DNA from 2 places in the Gynuella sp. genome. Region 1 is predicted to be linked to the other one. Evidence: predicted binding sites of a transcription regulator. Region 1 holds the regulator's gene; the other holds the start of a gene.
The links. Region 1 encodes FliA, which starts transcription of late flagellar genes. Its sites were predicted from a motif close to CTAAAGTTNNNNNNNNNNCNGCCGATA; they were not measured.
Positions count from the first base shown of each region.

Region 2: the regulator FliA is predicted to act here: its motif matches at 4,372-4,398, upstream of flgM (flagellar biosynthesis anti-sigma factor FlgM).

Region 1 is NZ_JBNKSF010000014.1:145,269-156,872, reverse strand. Features, by position in the region: gene acnB (bifunctional aconitate hydratase 2/2-methylisocitrate dehydratase) at 1-897, opposite strand, end outside; gene flhA (flagellar biosynthesis protein FlhA) at 1,200-3,383, shown strand; gene flhF (flagellar biosynthesis protein FlhF) at 3,469-4,866, shown strand; gene ACQY6I_RS05575 (MinD/ParA family ATP-binding protein) at 4,932-5,744, shown strand; gene ACQY6I_RS05570 (RNA polymerase sigma factor FliA) at 5,774-6,499, shown strand; gene ACQY6I_RS05565 (hypothetical protein) at 6,708-7,577, opposite strand; gene ACQY6I_RS05560 (Nramp family divalent metal transporter) at 7,925-9,211, shown strand; gene ACQY6I_RS05555 (class II 3-deoxy-7-phosphoheptulonate synthase) at 9,263-10,624, opposite strand; gene ydiJ (D-2-hydroxyglutarate dehydrogenase YdiJ) at 10,617-11,604, opposite strand, start outside.
Region 2 is NZ_JBNKSF010000035.1:306,595-318,198, reverse strand. Features, by position in the region: gene ACQY6I_RS14550 (phosphatidylglycerophosphatase A family protein) at 298-777, opposite strand; gene thiL (thiamine-phosphate kinase) at 796-1,728, opposite strand; gene ACQY6I_RS14540 (hypothetical protein) at 2,026-3,468, opposite strand; gene flgN (flagellar export chaperone FlgN) at 3,479-3,964, opposite strand; gene flgM (flagellar biosynthesis anti-sigma factor FlgM) at 4,021-4,323, opposite strand; gene flgA (flagellar basal body P-ring formation chaperone FlgA) at 4,447-5,181, opposite strand; gene ACQY6I_RS14520 (chemotaxis protein CheV) at 5,297-6,250, shown strand; gene ACQY6I_RS14515 (CheR family methyltransferase) at 6,259-7,086, shown strand; gene ACQY6I_RS14510 (alpha/beta fold hydrolase) at 7,398-8,291, opposite strand; gene ACQY6I_RS14505 (DUF1302 family protein) at 8,393-9,673, opposite strand; gene ACQY6I_RS14500 (efflux RND transporter permease subunit) at 9,687-11,604, opposite strand, start outside.

The DNA of each region.
Region 1 (11,604 bases):
ATCAACAGAGGCTTCAAATACCAGAGCACCGGCATCTTCCATGGTGTTATAGAAGATAGGAGCCACTTTGCTACCGATACAGATACCACCGCTGCGCTTATTAGGTACGCCTGGGATATCTTCTCCGAAGAACCACAATACCGAGTTAGTAGCTGATTTACGTGAGGAACCAGTACCGACGACATCGCCAACGAAGGCAACGGGATGGCCTTTGGCTTTCATTTCTTCAATCTGTTTCATCGGACCAACAGCACCGGTTTCATCCGGATTCAGACCTTCACGCGGCATTTTGTAGGCTGCCAGAGCGTGCAGTGGGATGTCCGGACGGGACCAGGCGTCCTGGGCCGGCGACAGGTCGTCGGTATTGGTTTCACCGGTTACTTTAAAGATGGTGACCTTAATGGATTCAGGTACTTTGGGTTGTTTGGTAAACCATTCGGCATCTGCCCAGCTCTGCATGACTTCTTTAGCATGTGCATTGCCAGCGTCGGCTTTTTCTTTGACGTCATGAAACGCATCAAACATCAGCAGAGTATGTTTCAGTTCGCCAGCAGCGAGTGCCGCCAGTTCAGAGTTATCCAACAGTTCAACAAGTGTTTCGATGTTGTAGCCACCATGCATGTTCCCTAATAGGGAAACGGCCTGGGCTGCTGTGATTAACGGCGAAGAGGCCTCGCCTTTGGCAATCGCAGAGAGGAATCCGGCTTTCACATAAGCAGCTTCATCAACACCTGGTGGAACGCGGTTAGTGATCAGGTCGATGAGAAATTCTTCTTCTCCAGCAGGAGGGTTTTTCAGTAACTCAATTAAACCGGCGACTTGTTCTGCATTTAAAGGTTTGGGAACTATGCCTAATTCGGCACGTTCAGCCACATGGGCTCGATATGCTTCTAACACGATGTTTTCTCCATCATTCACGGTATTGACGGCTACGCCTCTGTGGGCATTTCGAGTCTGCTGATTATTTTTAAATGTTTGTATTACGTGGCAGACCCTGAGGCCATCAATGACCTGGGGTAGTCAGAATAAGTGGGCGCATTGTAGATGAATGCCCCTTAAAAGTTAAGGCAGCCGTTAGTCGAGATCAAAACAGGCAATATTTTTGCAAAGCCTTTTAACAAACCTTAATTCCGTCAAATAAGTGACTCCTTATAAGTATGGCTCTTATCGATTTTTCCGCAGTCAAGAACGTCCGTAATATGAGCCGACAGGAAATTGTCGGCAGCCTGCAGACTAATAGTCGTCGGATACTGAGTGGAAATCTTGGGGTTCCGGTCATGTTACTCGTGTTGTTGGGGTTAATGACGCTGCCGGTTCCACCGTTTCTATTGGATATCTTCTTTACCTTCAACATTGCCCTGGCCATTGTGGTATTACTGGTGTCAATTTATGTCCTGCGCCCTCTGGATTTTGCGGTATTTCCCAGTATTTTGCTGATTTCCACGTTATTGCGTCTGTCTCTGAACGTTGCTTCTACCCGGGTGGTGCTGATGAACGGTCATGAAGGGGGGGACTCGGCAGGTAAAGTCATTCAGGCGTTTGGTGAGGTGCTGATCGGAGGAAACTACGCGGTCGGTCTGGTGGTTTTTGCGATTCTGATGATTATCAATTTCGTGGTGGTTACCAAGGGTGCCGGGCGGGTGTCAGAGGTCAGTGCCCGGTTCACTCTTGATGCCATGCCCGGTAAACAAATGGCCATCGACGCTGACTTGAATGCCGGATTGATCGATGCGGAAACTGCAAAGACCCGGCGTTCTGATGTGGGCCAGGAGGCTGATTTTTATGGTTCTATGGATGGTGCCTCGAAGTTTGTCCGTGGTGATGCGGTTGCCGGGGTATTGATTCTGCTGATCAATATCGTTGGTGGACTGGCCATCGGTACTTTGCAGTATTCACTGGAGTTCGGCGATGCCGTTGAGAAATATGCGCTGCTGACTATCGGTGACGGTTTGGTGGCGCAGATCCCTTCATTATTGTTGTCCACTGCGGCGGCAATCATGGTGACCCGTAATTCATCCAGTGAGCAGATGGGCGATCAGGTGGTTAACCAGATGTTCGGTTCGCCCAAAGCTTTGATGATATCTGCTGTTCTACTGGCGATTCTGGGGTCCATTCCCGGAATGCCTCATCTGGTTTTTCTTGGCCTGGCATTCGTTGCCGGTTCTGGGGCGTGGTTAATTCATCGTAAACAAATGGCATCAGAGGATGGTTCCGGAAAAGCTCTGGCAGTCCCCACAGGTAGTGGAGCCGGTGCTGGTAAAGCCACACCTGTCAGTAAAGATGGTGGTGGGGCTGGGGCTGCGGCGGTACCGGCTCTGGAAAACGATAATAAAGAGTTGTCATGGGATGATGTTCAGCAAATCGATATGGTCGGTCTTGAAGTGGGATATCGGATTATCCCAATTGTTGATCGTTCCCAGGGAGGGCAGTTGTTAAACAGGATCAAAGGGGTTCGAAAAAAACTGTCGCAGGATGTCGGTTTTTTGATGCCGAGTATTCATATTCGGGACAATCTTGATTTGATGCCAAATACTTATCGGATCACCCTCATGGGGGTCACGATTGCAGAAGATCAGGTATATCCCGATCGTGAAATGGCCATTAATCCAGGGCAGGTGTTTGGATCTATTGATGGACTGGCCGCTAAAGATCCTGCCTTTGGGCTGGATGCGGTGTGGATTGAACCTGGCAAGCGTGAGAAAGCACAGTCTCTTGGGTATACCGTGGTGGATAGCTCTACGGTCATCGCCACGCATTTGAATCAGATTTTAAGCAAACACAGTCATGAGCTGCTGGGGCATGAAGAGGTTCAGAAGCTGGTGGACAGGTTGGCAGAAGCGAGTCCTCGATTGTCTGAGGAGCTGGTACCTAATACGGTCTCCATCAGTTTGCTTCTGCGGGTATTACAGAACCTGCTCATCGAACAGGTTCCTATTCGTGATATGCGCTCCATCGCCGAAGCTTTGACGAATCTGCAGCCGAAGAGTCAAGATCCTAACGTTTTAACAGCTGTTGCCCGTACAGCTTTAAGTCGCCTGATCGTTCAGAACATCGTTGGTAATGCGCCGGATCTGCCTGTTATTACATTGGATAAGGACCTGGAACAGTTATTGCTGAGAACAATACAGCAGGCCGGACAGGATGGTTCTCTTGACACTATCATGCTCGAACCAAGCCTGGCAGAGAAACTTCAGGGGTCTTTGGCACGGGCGGTTCAGGAGCAGGAGATGAAAGGTAATCCTGCCGTTTTATTGGTAGGGGGAGCGATACGGATGATGATGGCCAGATTTTTACGCCACAGTATTCCCAGTATCACTGTGCTGGCTTATCAGGAAGTTCCTGATAATAAACAGATCACTATTGTGGCCACGGTCGGAAAATAGGTTTGATCATCGACAGGACCGGAACCATAGATCATGTTGGTCCGTTTATTTAAAGGATAAACAGTTAACGTAGGGTGTGTATGCCATGAAAACCAAACGATTCCATGCGCGTTCAATGTCAGAAGGCCTGAAGAAAATATCAGCCGAGTTTGGTGATGAAGCCATTATATTGTCGAACCGTAAAGTCGGTTCCGGGGTCGAAATTCTTGCGGCTGTTGAACACCCTGCTGCCGATAATATGTACCAGTATTCAGAGCCAGAGGGAGCTGAGATCATTCGTGCCACCAATACTGACCGTGAGCCGGTGGATAAAGAGCATTTAATGGGTCTGTTGTCTTCTATTGGGCCGTTGAAAAAGAATCCGGCGGCTCAGGCAGTCACTCAATTGAGTGGTTATCAAAAAAAGCATGCTGAATACAGCCAACCGAAGGTTCAGGCTCAGGCTCAGTTAAAACCGAAGGCCCATAAATCAACGAGTACCCAGCCTTCACCGCGAGCAATGACAACGAATAAGTCGGCGACGGCAGTTCGGGCGGGGGCCGGTGAGTCCAGAGAGATCAGTGGTATGCGCAGTGAGATTCAGGATCTTCGCCGTTTACTCGAACAACAGAGTCAGGAATTGAGAAAGATTATTCCATTGCGTCATGGGTCTTCTGAATCTGCTGATCCGGTGGCGGAAAAGCTGTCCCAGTTTGGTCTTTCCACTGATTTGGTCAACATGCTGTTGGCGGAAGTTCCTTCTTCTTTGGGGAATGATGACCGCTGGAAACAGGCGCTTGCCATGGTTTCCAGTCGCATCGAGACGTGTCAGACCGAGTTGGTACGCAAAGGTGGCATATACGCCTTTAATGGCCTGACCGGTTCCGGAAAAACGACCACCCTGGCAAAACTGGCGGCACGGTTTGTCATGGAGCAGGGGCCTGATCAGTTGCTATTGGTCTCCATGGATCAGTTTCGTATTGGTGCCCAGGATACGCTGAAAACATTGTCCAAAATTCTTCAATGCGATTTTACCAGTCCTGATGAGTCACTGACTTTGGAAGATGTTTTACAGCGTTACAGTCGGACTAAAAAGCTTATTTTGATCGATACATGCGGTAGTCGGGAAGGGACCGAATACTTTCTCGATTCGCTGGTTGAGGGGACAATGTCTTCGAAGGTACGGAATATTCTTGTTATCCCATCCACAACAACCATGGAGGTAATTCAGGATTATATGGATCGTTTCAGCCGGTATCCGTTTTACGCCAGTGTACTTACCAAGGTTGATGAAAGTTGCCGCTTAGGTCCAGCGCTCAGTCTGATTATGGAGAAACAATTGCCCATGGCTTACTGGACCGATGGTCAGAATATTCCTGAAGACATTCATGTTGCCCGGGGACATCATATTGTCAGCCGGGCGATTACCAGTTGGCGTAAACGTTATGAACAAAAACCGGATGCCTATAGCCGCAATGCGGAACAACATCTGATGGTGAACTGATGGGTAACCCTTATTCAACAAATTTGACCTATACTGACAGAACTGCATTTCGGAGCTTAGAGGTAATGAAAGAACCTGTACAGGTGATTGCCGTGACGGGCGGAAAAGGTGGCGTTGGTAAAAGCAACGTCTCGGTTAATCTGGCGATCGGGCTGGCAGAGCTTGGCAAAAGAGTCGTCATTCTGGATGCTGACCTGGGCCTGGCCAATATTGATATTCTTTTGGGCCTGCCTTCCGGAAAAAATATAGAAGATGTTTTGGAAGGGCGTTGTGACTTGCTTGATGTCATGGTTGATGGGCCTCTGGGAATTAAAATCATACCAGCCTCTTCTGGAGCCGGCCGAATGGCTAATCTTGGAGAAATGGAACATGCAGGTATCATTAATGCTTTCAGCGATATGGCGGTAAATATCGATGTATTGATTGTCGATACTGCTGCCGGTATATCCAAAACAGTGACCAGTTTTGTGGGAGCTGCGCAGGAAACAATTTGTGTTGTCTGTGACGAACCGACCTCTGTGACGGATGCTTATGCGTTAATTAAACTGCTGCATCGCGACTGTAATATTGATCGCTTTAAAATTTTGGCGAACATGGTTCGTACCCCTCAGGAAGGGCAGCAGCTGTATAACAAACTGTTTAAAGTAACAGAGCGATTCCTGGATGCGCATTTGCAGTTTGTTGGCTCAGTACCGTTTGACGAACATGTTCGTAAAGCTGTGCAGCGTCAAAAAGCAGTGTGCGAGTTATATCCTCGAAGCAAGGCGGCTCTGGCATATCGGGCATTGGCTAACAAAGTGGTAAACTGGCCTTTGCCGCAAAACCCTCGTGGTAATCTGGAGTTCTTCGTCGAACGGTTGATTGCGGGAGTTTCTTGATTTTGACTGTCATTACCTATGGTCCGGCCATGTACGAAACGGCACATCAAAGTTTAGAGCAGTTGGTGACTGAGCATGCCAGTCTGGTGAAGCGAATCGCTCATCATCTGAAAGCCAGGCTGCCGGAAAGTGTTCAGGTCGAAGACTTGATTCAGAGTGGCATGCTGGGTCTGTTTGAGGCGGCCAGAAACTATGATCGCAGCAAGGGCGCGACATTCGAGACCTATGCGGGTATTCGTATTCGTGGTTCCATGCTGGACGAAGTTCGTAAAGGAGACTGGGTTCCCAGAAGTGTCCATCGCAATTCGCGCAGAATTTCGGAGGCTATTCATAACATCGAAGGGCGCGTAGGTCGGGACGCATCGGACCAGGAAATTGCAGAAGAACTGGGTGTGGGTTTGAATGAATACTATTCGTTACTTCAGGACACTCAGGGATCAAAGCTATTCAGCTATGAAGATCTGTTGGATCAGAACCAACCAGCCGAAACCGGTTATGAACATTCACCTCAGCCCCTCCAAAATTCTGGAACGCCGGATTCACAGGTCGAACAACATCTGATGCGCAGTCATCTGATTGAGGCGATTAAAAGCCTTCCGGAGCGGGAACAGCTGGTGCTGTCGCTGTATTATGATGAAGAGCTGAACCTCAAAGAAATTGGTGAAGTGTTAGGGGTTAGCGAGTCCCGTGTCAGTCAGATTCATTCTCAGGCAGCTAATCGTTTGAAAGCGAGGTTGCGGGGATGGATCGGTTGAGTGATTGCAATTGAGTTGCACTTGAAAGAGGGAGTGAGCCTTGCCCCGAAAAAGTGTTTTATAGATGGGATGTTTTTGAGTCCTACCTCTTATTTTATCTACCATCCATCCCATGAATGAACAGCCGAAAGAATATCTTTGACGATGAAATCCGGCACAAACCATAGGGCACCGGATTTCATCGTTCACTAAAAAACCATTGCCTTAATTACAAAGGCCCGTAGGCGGATTCAAGTAAATCCCTTAAGTTAATCATTCTGCTGGTTTTTGGCGCGTTGCTGTCATCCATATAGGTAATGGTGATCATATTTGTGTCCGATTCAGGTTCTGCTGTCAGAGCAATTGCCTGAGTGAACGCTGTAACATTGATGTCATAGTTATTGACGATCAGCACTTTTTCGCCATGTCCAAGCCAGTTTGCCTTAATAGCAACGCCGTATTGCATGCCCTGGTTAGGATTGTTTATAGCCATCGGTTGTTTCAGTAGCCGTAACCGCAATGTCTTATGATCAAATTGAGTTGTATACGTATCGGCCACTGAGTTTGGCGTCACGTTGACCGCATGGATGGAACCTTCTGATAACGGCAAATTTTCCATATGGCCGGAAGAATTAGCGGAATCATATTTTTCAAATGTCTTGGCATAGATGGCATATTTGAAGTCCATTTCAGGATCTACAAGTGAACCTTGTGGGCATACTACAACCTCGACTTCTCTGAACAACCACTGATTTTTAACACTGCCCACGAATACATTGTCAGATCCTGAGTTGCAGTTTGGGTAGTACGTTCCGGTAGTGTCTTTTGAGAGTTTTGAGACTCTGAGTGATGGGGTGTTGGCAAATTCCAGCGTAAATTGTTCCAGTTGAGCAACCGGCATGTCCATTGATTCGACCACGTTAACCGAACCATCAGTCACGTTGTCCAGTAGGAGGTTTGGAATCGGTGTGTTCTGTGTATTGCTGTAGCTGTCTGTAACATCGAATTTGTGAACGACGGTATTGTTTGCTGCGGCGACAGAAAATTGGGCTGTCAGTGTAATTGAGAACAGTAATCCTGTTTTTATAAATGATTTCATGGTTTTCCTTTTTCGTCAGTTAAAAGTCTCTTACAAAGACTTGGCCGCCAGATACTTCCTTTAGAACCGGGCCTCTGCCGATGAATGGCCCTTGGCCACAGCGGCATCACATAATGATTTTCTTCGGGGATAAATGTCTGATGATGGGGGCATCATGGTGGAAGTGTAGTCATTTTATCGCGACACTCATCAGCGGCGCTGTAAAACGGCAGTATTCTGTGTTGTTGTGAATGAATGGGGCTATTAAAAATCTCTATCGATATCTTCTAAAAATCGCGATGTTCTATTAGGGAAATTCAGATTAAAAAGGTCACTGTATCGTCAAGATCGTTATTAATGGAGTTTTTATGACAACGCTGCAGGCCATTTCCAATCAATCTGTTCAGATTCAGGTGAGTGAATTCCTCTCCGGGCGAGGAAAGCGATTGGGCTGGTTGTCCATATTTGGTCCGGCATTGATAGCAGCAGTAGCTTATGTTGACCCAGGGAATTTTGCCACCAATATTGAGGCCGGTTCCCGTTATGGTTATACCCTTTTATGGGTCGTTTTAGTTGCCAACCTGATGGCTATGGTGATTCAGTCCTTGTCGGCCAGGCTGGGTCTGGCGACAGGATTCAACCTGGCTGAGCTGATACGTGACCATTACCCCCGACCTATCGTTTGGTTGTACTGGCTGCAGGCGGAAGTGGTGGCGATTGCGACGGATCTGGCAGAGTTTCTCGGGGCGGCTCTGGCGTTTAAGTTACTGTTTGGTATGTCTTTGATGCAGGGAGCTGTTTTGACGGGTGTGGTGACCTACGCGGCCCTTCATTTGCAACGGTTTGGTTTTCGTCTGATGGAAATCATTATAGGTGCCATGATAATGGCCATTGTTGGAGGGTTTGTTTTTGAACTGCTATTCAGCAGTCCGGATAGTTTAGCGCTGGCCCAAGGTTTGTTTGTGCCATCATTTCCGGACGGTTATTCCGTATATCTGGCTGCCGGGATTCTAGGTGCCACGATCATGCCTCACGTGATTTATCTGCATTCTGCGCTATTACAGAACCGGACTGATTCGGTCGAGAGTTCTGATCGTCGGAAATTGATGAAGTTTTACCGTTGGGATGTGATCGCGGGCATGGGGTTGGCGGGTGTTGTGAACTTGTCATTATTGGCAGTAGGTGCGGCAATTTTCCATACGCAAGGGTATGAAAATGTCGTAACCATCAGTGAAGGCTTTCAGTTGTTATCCTCGTTATCAGGAAACGACTACATGGGGATTGTTTTTGGACTGGGGTTGTTACTGGCCGGTTTATCTTCATCTATCGTTGGAACCATGTCTGGACAGGTGTTGATGCAGGGCTTTGTTCGCTTCACCATACCGATAGGGTTACGCCGGTTAATTACCATAATACCTGCATTAATAGTCATTATGGCTGGAATATCAGAACAGAAAGCTCTAGTTGGCAGTCAGGTTGTGCTAAGTTTCGGCATACCGTTTGCGCTGATTCCATTGTTAAAATTCACCGCCAGTCGCCGATTGATGGGGAATCTGGTCAATCCTGTCTGGATCACTGTCGTTAGTATGTTGATTTGTGCGGTAGTGATCGGTCTGAATGGATATGTGCTGTTTTTTACACTGTCAGGGCAGTAACATTGTAATGGAAGATGCCTCAACTGAGGCACCTTCTGTGGAAATCCGGTTTCAGATTTTTACCGCTCGATGCCCGGGACGAATGGCATCGGCAATTAGGAATGCCAGCTCGAGTGCCTGATCAGCATTCAGCCTGGGGTCGCACTGGGTCTCGTAACTGGTGGCCAGGTCTTGCTCGGTGAGCTGAAATTGCCCGCCAATACATTCTGTGACATTGTTGCCGGTCAGTTCAAAATGTACGCCACCTGCGACGGTTCCCTCCGCATCATGGATATCAAAAAAAGATTTAACTTCTTTCAGAATATCGTCCACAGCTCTGGTCTTGTAACCGTTTGAGGTTTGAGTTGTGTTGCCATGCATCGGATCACAGCTCCACACCACTTTGTAACCGGATTCTTTGACTTTGCGTAGCAGCGCCGGGAAATAATCCGCCACTTTGTTGGCACCCATCCGTACAATCAGATTCAGGCGACCAGCTTCATTGTTGGGATTAAGTGTTTCAATCAGTCGCAGCAGTTCATCGGGATCGGTTGAAGGACCGGCTTTCAGTCCCAGAGGGTTGTGAATGCCCCGGCAGAACTCTACATGTGCACCGTCCAATTGACGGGTTCGATCACCGATCCAGAGCATGTGAGCAGAACAGTCGTAGCTGTCGCCAGTCAGACTGTCGACTCGGGTCAATGCTTGTTCATAAGGTAACAATAATGCCTCGTGTGAGGTGTAAAAACTGGTTTCACGAATTTGTGGTGTGTTTTCAGCACTGATACCACAGGCGCTCATGAACTCCAGTGTTTCATCAATACGGTGAGCAAGGCTTTCATAACGATCAGCCAAGGGGCTTTTGCTGACAAAGTCCAGGTTCCATCGGTGCACTTCATTGAGATCAGCCAGTCCGCCTGCTGCAAAAGCCCGAATCAGGTTTAAGGTGGCACAGGACTGATGATAAGCCTGTACCATGCGAGCTGGATCGGGAATACGGTCAGACTCGGTAAACCCAAAACCATTAATGATATCGCCTCGATAACTGGGCAGTGTTACATTGTTGATGGTTTCAGTATCGCTCGAGCGGGGTTTGGCAAACTGACCGGCCAGGCGACCGATTTTGATGACCGGGCTTTGACCACCATAAGTCAGGACGACTGCCATTTGTAATAGGATTTTGAACATATCACGGATGTTTGTACTGCTGAAATCCTGAAAGCTTTCAGCGCAGTCTCCGCCCTGGAGTAAAAAGGCTTTGCCCTCGCAGACCTTAGCCAACTCTTTTTTCAGTTGCCTGGCTTCTCCCGCGAATACCAGAGGTGGTTGTTTGGCCAGTGTCTGTTCTGCTTGTTGCAGTCGTTCTGCATCAGGGTAGGTGGGTAATTGTTTCGCTGGTTTAGCCCTCCAGCTTGCTGGGCTCCATTCAGTCATTTGTTTCACTCAGGCTTTTCAGAATTTGTTGCATGGGGTGTAGCAGGATCTGGTGTTCGTAGCGCTTGACTTGGCTACGACACGAATATCCGGTAGTAAGTAGTTTACCCTGGTTTTTAGGATTCTTAACTGGCCCCTGCCATGATAGTTCATATATTTTACGGCTAATGTCCTGATTTCTGGTTTCATGGCCAAAAGTGCCGGCCATGCCGCAGCAGCCTACTTTTATTTCATTCAGTGTCAGGCCAATGACTTTGAATACCTGTTGCCATTGCTGGATGGAAGAGGCAGCGTTGGTTTTTTCTGTACAGTGTCCCAGAATATGAAACGCATCTTCAGAGTGCAGAGTCTTGTCGGCAAATACATCCTGTCGTTCGCTCAGGAATTCCTGAATTAGCATGACATTGACCGGGTTGCCCTCCAGATATTTTTGATACTCAGCACGGTAGGTCAGCGTTGTTGATGGATCAAGCCCAATCAGCGGGATGCCAGTGTTTTGCAGTTTTTTCAGTTTGTCAGCAGTTTTAAATGCGGTTTTCTGAAAGCGACTCAGAAAGCCGTGAACATGCAACGGTTTACCATTGGCCATGTAAGGCATCACCATAGGATGGAATCCAAGTGCGCGCAGTGCCAGTAATGTGTCCACCACTACCTGTGTATCAAAGTAACTGGTAAATGCATCCTGGACATAAATAACTGCTTTGCTTTTCTGCTCTTTACTGAGTCGGCTGATGTTCAGGGCAGTGGCCCATGGTAATTGGTGTTTTTTCATTTCCTGTTTTAAGGAAATGTCAGAGATCAGCGGACTGTCAACCATGCCAGCAACATGGCGCAGAAACCACTTTACCGGTGTCCAGCGGATGGGTTTGTTATAGATGTCTTTCCATAACGCCAGGGTTGGCATCAGAAATTCCAATGAGCCAATGAGATAGTCTTTAAGCGGGCGCAGATAGCGAGCATGGTAAAGGTGTAAAAATTTG
Region 2 (11,604 bases), on a different contig from region 1:
ATTGATCCGGTTGTCCAATTGGCTTGATTGTTTGTCGGATTATGCGGTGTTCAGTTTTATCGAACCCTGTCGGGAGCTTCATTTTCTGGTCTGTTGGTCAGAATCGCTATTCAATTAACCAGTGATATGCAGCCTGACTTTCAGTTGCAGCAGTTTTCCCGCCAAACTGATCGATGGTATGTGGTGTTTAATCTGCCTCAGCGATAGTTGTTCGGAATTTGCCCCAACCTGAATACAGTTTTGCAAATTTCTCTGGTCCGCAGTCGAGCTGCGACCGACTGATACCTCGTAGATCGGTCAGCTCTGTAACCAGTTAATGCCCAGCATCAGAATCAGGGCATATACCGCTGCCAGCAGATCATCAACCATGATTCCGAAGCCCCCTTTGACCCGCTTATCAAGCCAGCCGATGGGCCATGGTTTAACAATATCGAACAGCCGGAATAACAGGAATCCGGCGACAAGATTGATAGGAGTGAGAGGGATGAACCAGAAGGTGAACCACAGGCCCACAAATTCGTCCCAGACAATGCCTGGATGATCGTGCACTCGCAGTTTCTTGGCCGTGGCACCGCACAAGTAAATCCCCACCAGGAATGCTGGCAACAGAACCGCCAGAAACCAGATATCCTGCCGGATCGGCTCAAACAGCCACAGAAATGGCATGGCGGCCAGAGTACCAAAGGTCCCAGGTGCTTTGCGTGCCAGGCCGGAACCCAGCCCAAAGGCCAGCAGTGAAACCGGTGAAGTGAGAATCTGTCGGGTTTGAGGTGTCATGGTAAGGAGTACTGCCTGTTAAAAGTGTTGATAACCAGTATGGTCGAACTGGATTTCTTTGCCATGGTGCAGGCATCGAAGATGTTTATGAGTGGTAATTTCACCAATGATTTGTAATGGAGCGGGTGCCTGCAATAGTCGGCTCCGGTGTTCCGGCGAGCAGGTAAAACACAGCTGGTAATCATCGCCGCCGGTCAGGGCCCACTCAAGCTGACGTGATGGGTCTACCCATTGGCAAAACCGCGGATCCAGCTGGAGTGTATCCAGTTGCAGCTCAGCACCCACATCACTTTGATCGAGGATATGTCCGAGATCTGCCAGAAGGCCGTCGGAGATATCAATGGCAGCGGTGGCAAATTCACTGATAAACACGCCTAACGGAATTTGCGGATATGGGCGCAGGTAGCAGGCCTGCAGTTCTGTTGGGCCGTTATGATGATAAGCATTCAGGCCTGCCATGCCTAGCCCTGGGGTATGGGAGATCACAATCAGATCGCCTGGCCGGGCACCGGCACGGGTCAATGGTCTGGAAACCGTACCATGCACTTGAAAGGTTTGAATGATACTGCTTGCCCGGGTGGTATCTCCTCCCAGTAGTGGTATTTTGAGCTGCGTGGCCAGTTCAGTTAGCCCGCGGGTGTAGTCTGCCAGCCATGATTCATCCTCCTGGCCTGTCAGACTGAGTGCCAGGGAAAAAAATGCGGGTTGGGCGCCCATTGCTGCCAGGTCACTGAGTGCACAGGCAAGTCCCCGATAAGCAATGTCTGCAGCGGACATAGAGCGCAGAAAATGAACATTTTCAACCTGGGTATCGATGGAAAATGCCAGTTTGCCGCAGTATTCCACAACGGCACAGTCGTCGCCCTGATTGACCAGGATGTCAGTTTCAGATGTTGGAATGTCAGCCAGAGGGCGGAAGTACTTGCGGATAATCTCAAACTCGCGAGGCATAGGGTGTGTTGGCCAAAAGAAGCCGATGATAGTGGTCCAAGTGGCGGAGTCAAATAATTCGCTGATTAGTGGCGGAAAGCTCCTGGCGGAAGTGAGTCATGTAATGTCAGAAGACCGGATTGTTAGGGAGCCTCTGAATTTCGCGCAGGCGTTGTCAGCTCCGTTCTCTCATTTTCATTTACGTCAATAAACTATGGTGTTGCGAGCGGTGCTTCCTCATCAAAAATATTCCTGTTTTTCAGAGTTCCCTTAGTATACAAGCACATTATTGGTGGCAGTGGTGGAAATCTTAAAGGATTAAACATCCTCCTGAATCTCCGTATCAACGGTAACTTTGTCCTGTAAATCCGTCAGTTTTTTGCTCAGCATGGCATTTTCCTGCTGATACTTGTCGATGCATTCAAGCATTTCCTTGGAGTCCTGGATCAGGTTTTGAACCACACCTTCAAGATGGTCTGCATTCTGGTCCAGTTCTTTAAAGGCGCTTAATTCGCGCTGCATTTTTTCCAGTTTTTCGTTGGCATCTTGCAGCTCATTTTCCAGAATGCGGATGCAGGTTTCAGACTCATTGATACTTTGTTCAAGTTGATGAATTTCCTGCTCCTGTTGCTCTGCAATGGCCTTGGCTTCGGAGATTTCCTTGAGGTTGTCTAACTGGGTTTTTATGTTATTAACGGAAGATTGCTGTGCAGCTGCAAGGTCTTGCAATTTACTGGCATTTTTGGTTTTCGTCCGCGAAGAGGAGGATTCGCTTGATGAATGTTGTTCAGCGTGGCGCTGTTGCAGTTTGCCTTTCAGTTCGTTGATTTCTTCCAGGTGTTGCTCGTTTTCTTTATTAGCGGTCTCAAGCTCTTTTTCCAGCAGGTTGATACAGACATCCGCTTCTTTCATATAGCGGGCCTGTTGTTTGATCTGTTCTTCCTGAATTTCGATATATTCTTCAGGTGAGGTACCAGCTTCCTTTTGTTCCAGCCTGAGCTTGAGTTTGTTAATGGTTTCCAGCATATCGAATTTTTCGCTTTTTAGGCGATATATTTCATCCGCATAACCTTTGCCTTTAAAATCGAGGTTTTCATCGGCGATGATCTCGGGCGGAATGATGCTTTTCAGTTGTTCTATTTCGGTGTTTGCCGCATCAAGGCTGGCCTGTGAATCCTGATAGAGCTCTTGGAGTGGTTCCAGCTGGGAAAGCTGGTCTTGCAACTGGCGTAGCTGTTGTTCCATTTTTCGGGTGTGCTGAGGGTCTTCCAGACCAGCACTTTCGAGGTGCTTGCGAATAATCTGTTGATGAAAAATATCCAGCAGTTTTTCTGCATCGGCCTGATCAGGCTGACCACTTTCAGGTGCTTCTTTTTCCATGTTTAGCAGCGTACTACGTAATGCCAGATAGCGTGCCATGGGAGGGTGAGTAGGATTATATTCCAGGTTCTCCGGACCCAGTTCGGCCTTTGCCTCCTCCGTATGCTGCAGCTTGACTTCGACCATGTTGGTATAGATGTCACGCCCGCCGCTGTTGACGGCCTCCATGAAGTCTTTACTGAAACTGACATTCTTGGCCCGTTCACCCGCTGCACGCTTGGCATTCAGGGTTTCTCGAAGCATGCGGTTTCGACGCATTTCCTTCAGAAGATCTTTTAGCAGCTGGTAGAGCCGCCCGCGATAAAACAGGAATGTGGAAATGGCGATATATACAACCAGAAATTCGCCGAGAATAAATAGAGTGAGTGGCTCAAAATACATATCTGCAAGCCTATGCCTTGCCTAAAGACCCCTGCCTGGAACTGCTTTCCATGCCTTTGGCATCATAAGTCTGCGGACTGTTTTCGCCCTTCAGTAGCCTGAGCAGGAAACGACTTCTTGATATGACGCGATTGAGTGAAACGCCATTTTGCAGATTTTTGTGTTTAAGGGACTTCAGCTGATCGTGCAGATCATGCCAGAGCTTTGACAGCTGATCTTTTCTGTCATCAGTGAGGGTTTGCAGCCATTGATGAGAGCTGAGGGCTTCAGGGGACTGACCCGTTGCATCGCTGATGGTTTGTAATAGTGTTGAATGTTTGCTGTCGAGATCGATCAACAGAGTGTTTTTTTGCTGACTGTACTGAGCTACCGACTGGGCATCTCTGTTTAGTAGTGCATCCCGTTCCAGGGTGAGTTGTGCATCAATTTGTGAGGATAAGGCGATTTCCTGCTGAAGCAGGTCAATCACGGAGTCTAACCATGGTTGTGCAGTCATATTTATACACTCCTGATAAGGAACAGAGTTTTAACCGGGATTGGGGAAAGCGCCGGTTAAAAATCCATTTCGAAATTTTCGATCGCTTCGGCCAGCCGTTCGTAGTTGATCGAATACTCGCCGTTTTGAATGGCGGACTTGATCCGGTCAATTTTCGGTTGATCGACATCGTTCATGGATTGCACCTGTGTTTCCAGGTCCTTGAGAACTTTCGCCTGCGGACTCAACTGCACGGTGTCAGCATTGCTGCCGTTTTCAACACTGGTCTGGGTGCGTCCCTCTGTTGATTTAGCGGTAGTCTCACCGCTTCTGGTTTTTTCACTACCCCCGCTATTGGGAGTCAAGCCGTTAATATTCATGATATGTTTCCTGTTTCCCCAAAAAAATAAATAGACTGCTATCCGGTTTGGCGGCAGTTATCATCAAAACTTTAGTATCTTTATAAATAAAGATTTAAAAATGTGATGCAAGTCCTCCAAATCTCAAAACACCACTCTTACCAACCCTTCGCCAATCACTTCCGCTTTGATTACTTTATGCGATCTTTCATTGCGTACCCGGATTTGTTTACCTTTGCTTCCGGCTGACAGGGCTATACCGGTCATTCTGACCTGAATAACACTGCTACGGGCCACGATCACCACCGCATCACCCCGTTCGACCAATACTGGTGGTTCGATCAGCTTGTTGTTCAGCACGGTACCTGGCTGCAGATGGCGAACCGCCTTCTGTCCAACCACGTTATCCAAATCAGTGTAGTATCCCCGGTACAATCCGCCGATGTCCATATCGGCCATTTCCACCATATCTGCAGTCAGGCGGGTATTACGGGATACCGCTGTTTTCAGAGTAGCTACCGGCAGGAAATATGACACGGTTATGGGTACATATATTTTCCAGCCGCCAGAGGGTTCTATACAGCTGACAGCAATATTCTCTCTGCCCAGAGGTAGATCTGACTCAGGTTTGATGCTCAGGCCGGAATTGCAGTAGTCCTTATCAATATCACCCAGCACAGTTTCGAAACTGATCGTCAGCCGGTCACGTTGAAACTTATTGATCCGGGTGCTATAAGCGTCGACCACATACTTCAGTACGCTGTCTTCGATTTGCCTGTTGGCAGCAGATGCCAAAGAAGCAAGCAACATAAGTCCGCTCAGTGTCAAAAAACACACACCTGAAAAAGCTTTGCGGTTAAATACTTGTACTCGATGCATCGCGGTCTATGCTGTAGTTAGAATCTGTCACTAAATTGGCAATTTGAGTATTAACTTGCCGGTTTGAATGAAATAAAGCAATTGCTGTGCCTATACAAAGCTGTTGGAGATCAAAATGGCTGGGGTCTTAGATACTGTAAATAAACGAACACAACTGGTGGGCCAAAACCGGTTGGAGCTGCTGTTATTCCGATTACAGGGAAATCAGATCTACGGAATAAATGTATTTAAAGTCAAAGAGGTGCTGCAGTGCCCGAATTTAACGAGTATGCCGAAGAGTGATCCTGTTGTCCGGGGGGTTGCTCATATCCGTGGAGGAACCATTCCTATCATGGATCTTAGTCTGGCGACCGGCAATGCGCCGTTGACTGACCTTAAGAACAAATTTGTCATAATCACCGAATACAACATGAAGACTCAGGGTTTTTTGGTGAGTTCGGTGGAACGCATTATTAATATGAATTGGTCGGAGATCCATCCACCACCAAAAGGAACGGGTAATGCCCATTATTTGACGGCGGTGACAAAACTCAATGACCGTATGGTTGAAATAATTGATGTTGAGAAGATTCTCTCTGAAGTGGCACCTATGACCGTTGAGGTCTCTGATAATATTGTGTCTGAGGCCATGGCGGCAGAAGCGCCTTCATTTCATGTGCTGGTTGTGGATGATTCCAAGATTGCATTGAAGCAGACTACCCGTTGTATTGAGCAGGTCGGTGTAACGACCACAAAACTGATGGATGGTAAAGCAGCCTGGGAACATCTGCTGGAAATGCTGGATGAGGGAAAAGATCCGATGAAAGAATATCTGATGATTATTTCGGATATTGAAATGCCAGAAATGGACGGTTATACGTTGACGGCCGAAATCAGGGCGCATCCGCAACTTAAAGGTATGTATATTATGTTGCATACTTCCTTAAGTGGTGTGTTTAATGAAGCGATGGTTAAGAAGGTGGGGGCGGATAATTTTCTACCCAAGTTTAAACCCGATGAACTGGCCGAAATTGTAGTGCACCAGATCGAAAAACGTGGTGGTGTAGTACCGGCTCTTGATGGTGAATAGAACAGAATATGTCAGCGACAGAGAAAGGATATGCAGAGTTTGCCCGTTTCCTCGAAACAGTGTCTGGGATCAGCTTGGGTGATAATAAACAATATTTAGTGACCAGTCGGTTGCGAAACATTCTGAAGGAGCACCATTTAAGCAGTCTGGAAGAGTTGTTGGTTCAAATCAAAAATGATATCAGGGGGCAGTTGAGAACCAAAGTTATCGATGCCATGACCACCAACGAAACCCTCTGGTTCAGGGATATGCATCCGTTTGACATTCTCAAACGGGTGATTTTGCCGGAACATTTTGCGCATGTGAAAGGTCGGCCCCTGAGGATCTGGTCAGCGGCATGTTCGTCCGGTCAGGAACCTTATTCCATTGCGTTTACGCTTGAGGAGTGGGGTAAATTGAACCCGGGCAAAATCAGCGCTTCTGATAAAATTATTGCCACAGATTTATCGTCTTCTGTGCTGGCGGAGGCAAAGCAGGCGGAATATCCCATGTTGTCTCTGGGGCGAGGGCTCGATACACCAAAAATCAATCAGTATTTCACCAAAGTCAGCGAGGGGCGCTGGAAGGTCAAGCCTGAATACACTCGCAAGGTGGAATTCAAGGCGTTGAACCTGAAGGATAGCTATGCTGGGCTCGGTAAGTTCGATATCGTTTTCTGCCGGAACGTTTTGATTTATTTCACCGGGGATCTTAAGAAAGATATTCTGACCCGAATTCACGGGACATTACGTCCAGGTGGTTTTTTGGTGGTTGGTGCTTCTGAGTCGGTTGGCAGTCTGCAGGATAAATACGAAATGGTGCATTGTCGTCCTGGGATAATTTATCGGGCGATCTAGTCCGCTGGCGGTGTTTTTACGTCTGCGGTACTGATGAGTACCGCAAAAATATTTTTTCCAAGAGCCCCCTGAATAACGTTGCCGACACAGGAAACTATTGAGTGTAGTGTCTCAAATAAAACGCATATTTAAATGGGGCGCCGAATTCACTTCGCAACTCTACGTTAAGTTCAGCCAACGGCGTCCCAATCTTCAAGAAGCCCTCAAGACGCCCACCGCTTCGTTCCAGCGCTTGACAAGGAAATGACCATTGCCTGCGAGCTACGCCTCGCTGTGAGCATCTTGAGGTGCTTTTTTAATATAGGTTTTATTCAAGATACTACATTAGAGGTTCCCTGTGTTTCTGTCTGAGCTGCCAGAACACCGTCGTCTTGATGGGTGTGCAGCCATTCCACAACCCGATTTATCATCTCCGCATCTCCAAGAATTTTGTTGTGTCCGCCACTAGGTTGCCAGAGCGTCTGTGATGCAGCGGCAGCGGCGTTGGTTTCGGCTTCTGAAAAGGGCACGATGTTATCGTCTTCTGCATGAATCAGTATTGTCTGGGTCGGTATTTTTTTTAGCGCCAGGTCGACCCGAAAACGTTCCAATGGTGCTTCCAGTGTGGTTGATATTCGTGCCACCATTTTATTGATGGCGTTTTGACTCAGACCAATGTCCACAGCCTGCGACACTGCATAGGATTTGGCGGAGGAGGGGGCACTGATCAGCACTGCTGCCAATGGTTTCAGGTCGTAGTCCTCCATGGCCAGAACGGTCATGGCTGCGCCAATGGAGTGGGCGATAACAATGGCAGGGTGATTGAGGCTGTTAGTGGCAGCGGCGACCGCTTTGGCCAGTAGGGGCAGAGGAGCAGCTCTACCTTCGGCTTCACCGTGAGCAGGTAGATCCAGTGCCGCCACTTGGTAACCCGACTGTAACAGCGGGGCGACGAATCCTCCCATGGTGAAGTGATCGCGTTCCCAGCCGTGGACCAGCATCACGGGCTGGCCTTCGCCGCGGGTCCAGATAGGTATTTTATGGCCATCAACAAAAATGCTGCGATGTTCAAATCCCTTATACGCATTGGCCCAGTGACGTTTGCTTTTGTTTGCTCTGGGATGCAGAAACATACGTGCTCCCAGATTGCCAAAATAGTCTGGCATGGCTGCCGACAGAGAACCTACCACTGCTTTTCTTGCTGTGACGGTCAGATCGAATCCCATAGTCTTCTCCTATTATTGTTGTGTTGGCTGAGCAGGTATAAGTTCGCCTGAATTTGCTTTTTTCTCATGTCTGCCTTTGCTGGCATGATCGTCGGGTTGTTTTAAAACGAGTAACTGAATCCGGCCAGTATCCGACTGCTGTCACGGAATTGTCCGAATAAACCATCCTCATCACCGGAAAACAGATCTGCCCCCAGATGGACATTTATATTACCGGGAAACAAGTATTTGCCTTTCAGTTGCACGAGACGATCCATGTCGTTCAGGCTCTGAATGCCAAATGCCTCCAGCTCCAGGGTTTGATTCCAGAAATTGCGCCTGATCAGCAGGGTTAATTGCGTTTCTACGGGGTCGCGAATGATTGCTTCGGCATGATCCGTCAGGTAGCTCTGATACAGTTGTGTACTGATCAGGGTGTTACTGATGCCGTTGTAATCGAGCCCGGTAACATATGACAGTTCAGGGCTCTTCACGACTCCCCGGCTGACGCGGGTTGGGTTGGCAACCCAATAGCGTTGGGTTGAATAACCCAGTTCACCACGCAGAACATAGTCTCCAAAGGCATTTGAAAACGTGGTGCCGAGTGTATGTGTGCGACGGTACTGTGGTCTGACCGTGACGCCACTGTTATCGCTTTCAAGCATAAAGACAGTCTGATCACTGTAGTGATAAAAGTAGTTGAGAGAAATATCCCAACCCCCTGCAAATGTTTGCCAGCGGGCACCAGCATCGGCGTCGGTAATAGGGTTATCAGGCTTGTCATAGTCGGCCAGCCGGACTGGCACGGAAGCTGGCGCTGTTGGCACCAGCATCGGTGTCGTCATGGTGAATGCTGCATTGGCAGCTGGAATTTCATCGTAAGTGGTGTCAGGAATAAACAGTGTTTGTAATGTCCCGCCTGCGAACGGTATTTCAGCATTGAGCATCCACAGTGGAATCCGGCGGTCTTCGGAGTTGGGTAGAATGAATTCGTGATAGTCCGTCGGGTTGATGACGTCCAGTACTTTCAGGCCGTCCGCCTGGCCCCACACGACCTGTTGCTTGCCTGTCCGGATAAACACATTCTGGATATAGTTATCCGCATACAGTTCACGGATCTCTACGTCGGTGTGGTCATTAGGATACCAGCGACGGTTCCAGTGGCTTCTGCTGTCCTGATCCGGTTTCCCGGGTGCTATTCTGTCCTCGCTGTCGACTCGTAGTCTGGGGATGATGCTGATGTCCATAAAACTGGTCGGCCGAAAATCCAGGCGTGGCGTCAATTCCCATTGTGACTGTTGCAGCTTGGCATCATCGCTGTCTATTGCCAGTTGGTAATCCAGTATGCCTTCGACATGAGCGCCGAAGGCTATGGGGGAGATCAGGCTGATCGCCAATGACATTTTCGGAATGATCTTACAAACCACGCGTCAGACTCCGTTGTTCAAAAGCCAGTTCTGCAATCGGGCTGTCGTAATCCACATCGCTGCTGATCATTACCGTGCTGTGGCCGGTTTTATGATTGACCGCGATGACTTTCATGACGGTCCAGATGCCTGAAATTTGCTGAATTTCCTTGTTTTCAATGGTTTTCAGGTGGTTGCTGTTGGTATCCCAGTAGTCGCTTTTTCGTGAAATCAGGATATCGGGGTCAATGCGCCAGACGGCTTTGCTGTACCCCAGTTCCTTGGCAATTTTGTCATTGACCGGTGTGCCTTCGATGACGTAGCAATCCACACCATCAATGGTTTCTTTGCCTGTGGTGGTGAAGCTGTAGTCGGTCAATTCAACTTTGTTTTCGCTTTTGATTTCTTCATAGGTAAAGTCTGTTCCCAGAAAATAATCGCCGCGATTTGAGGCAGGAATTCTGCGAATTTTTCTGAGTGCCGGCAGATACAACCATTGATCATCATCCTTCTGGCTGCTCGGATAATCGTAAGTCAGAAAGCCGGTACCACGTAAATTGGCTGGGGCGGTGTAAAACAAGACCGTTCGTTTTTCGTCACCAAAGTAGCGCCTGAATGCTCTCACCTGTTGGGTTCGGGTCTTGCCTTGCCGGTCAATCAGTTCCAACTCTAGATTACGGGTGATCTGATCCCCTTCTTCTCGTTGTGACACCGATTTCATAATGTCCATTCCTGAGGGCAGGGCTTCGGCAGCAAACGCATGCTGCTGGGTCAGATAAGCCATGGCAATGACTCCAACGATAATACTGGTGACGATGGCTTCCCGGGCTTTGGGGCCGACAGAGTGATTTGCCTGGGCAGACAGTGCGCGGGGTTTTAGTACCATAACCAGTGCTGGTAGCAGGGTAACGCTGGCCAGAAAAGCGGCGCTGACCGCCATGGCCACCAACAGACCGAAGCGCACCAGTGGCGGAACGTCGCTGCTGCACAGCACGCTGAAACCCAGAGCGACAGCGGCAAGGTTGAAAAACAGTGCCCGGCCAGTGGTCGGATACAGATCCAGCAGTACTTCACCCAGGTTTTGATTACCGTTGCGGGTGGTCAGGTCGCGGATACGTTCCATGGTATGGATGGCGAAATCCACGCCCAGGCCGATGGCAATGGCTGCAAACATAGAGGTTCCGACTCCCAGCCAGATGCCGGCAAATCCCATGGTGGCGTATACCAGCAATATGGAAACAGCTACGGGGATAACCGCAAACAATCCAATGACAAACGAGCGAAACAGCAGACAGGCCATGACCAATACCGCCAGTACCGAGACGATCACACTGCCGGTATGACTGCTGGCCACGCCGTTGATCCAGTGGTAGTCGACGTTTATCAGGCCGGTTACGGTACCGGTGAGGCCTGGTTCGTTAAACTCAGTGCCCAGATACTCTTCGACCAGTGGAATCAGCTTCCGGTTGTTTTCAAAAGTGTCGGTATCCAGGTAAGCCCTGACGAGGGCTTTAGTGTGATCGCTGTTGATTTCCTCCTCGAAATCGGTCGGGTCACCAGAAATGGAGTAGAGCAGGAACAATTGAGCGATTAGGGTGTCATCGTCGGGGATGATGTACGTTTCCGGGCGATTTTCGTTGACGGCCTTGTTCATCTGTTTGATGTAATCCACCACAGAGTTGGCGCCGTTGATATGGGGCAGTGAGGTCAGATAATCCTGCAGTTTTTCAATTTTGGCCAGAAAGTGCGGATTATGAAGTCCCTCATGATCGGCTGCTTCGACCACGACATCCAGGTTATAGGTGCCATCCATGACCTGATTGATTTGTTTGTCAGCCTGGTAGAGCGGTTCGGTAGGTTTAAAATTTTCGATGCGCTGGTCTTCCACCTTAACCCGGCTCAGACCAATGCCACCAACAATGATGATT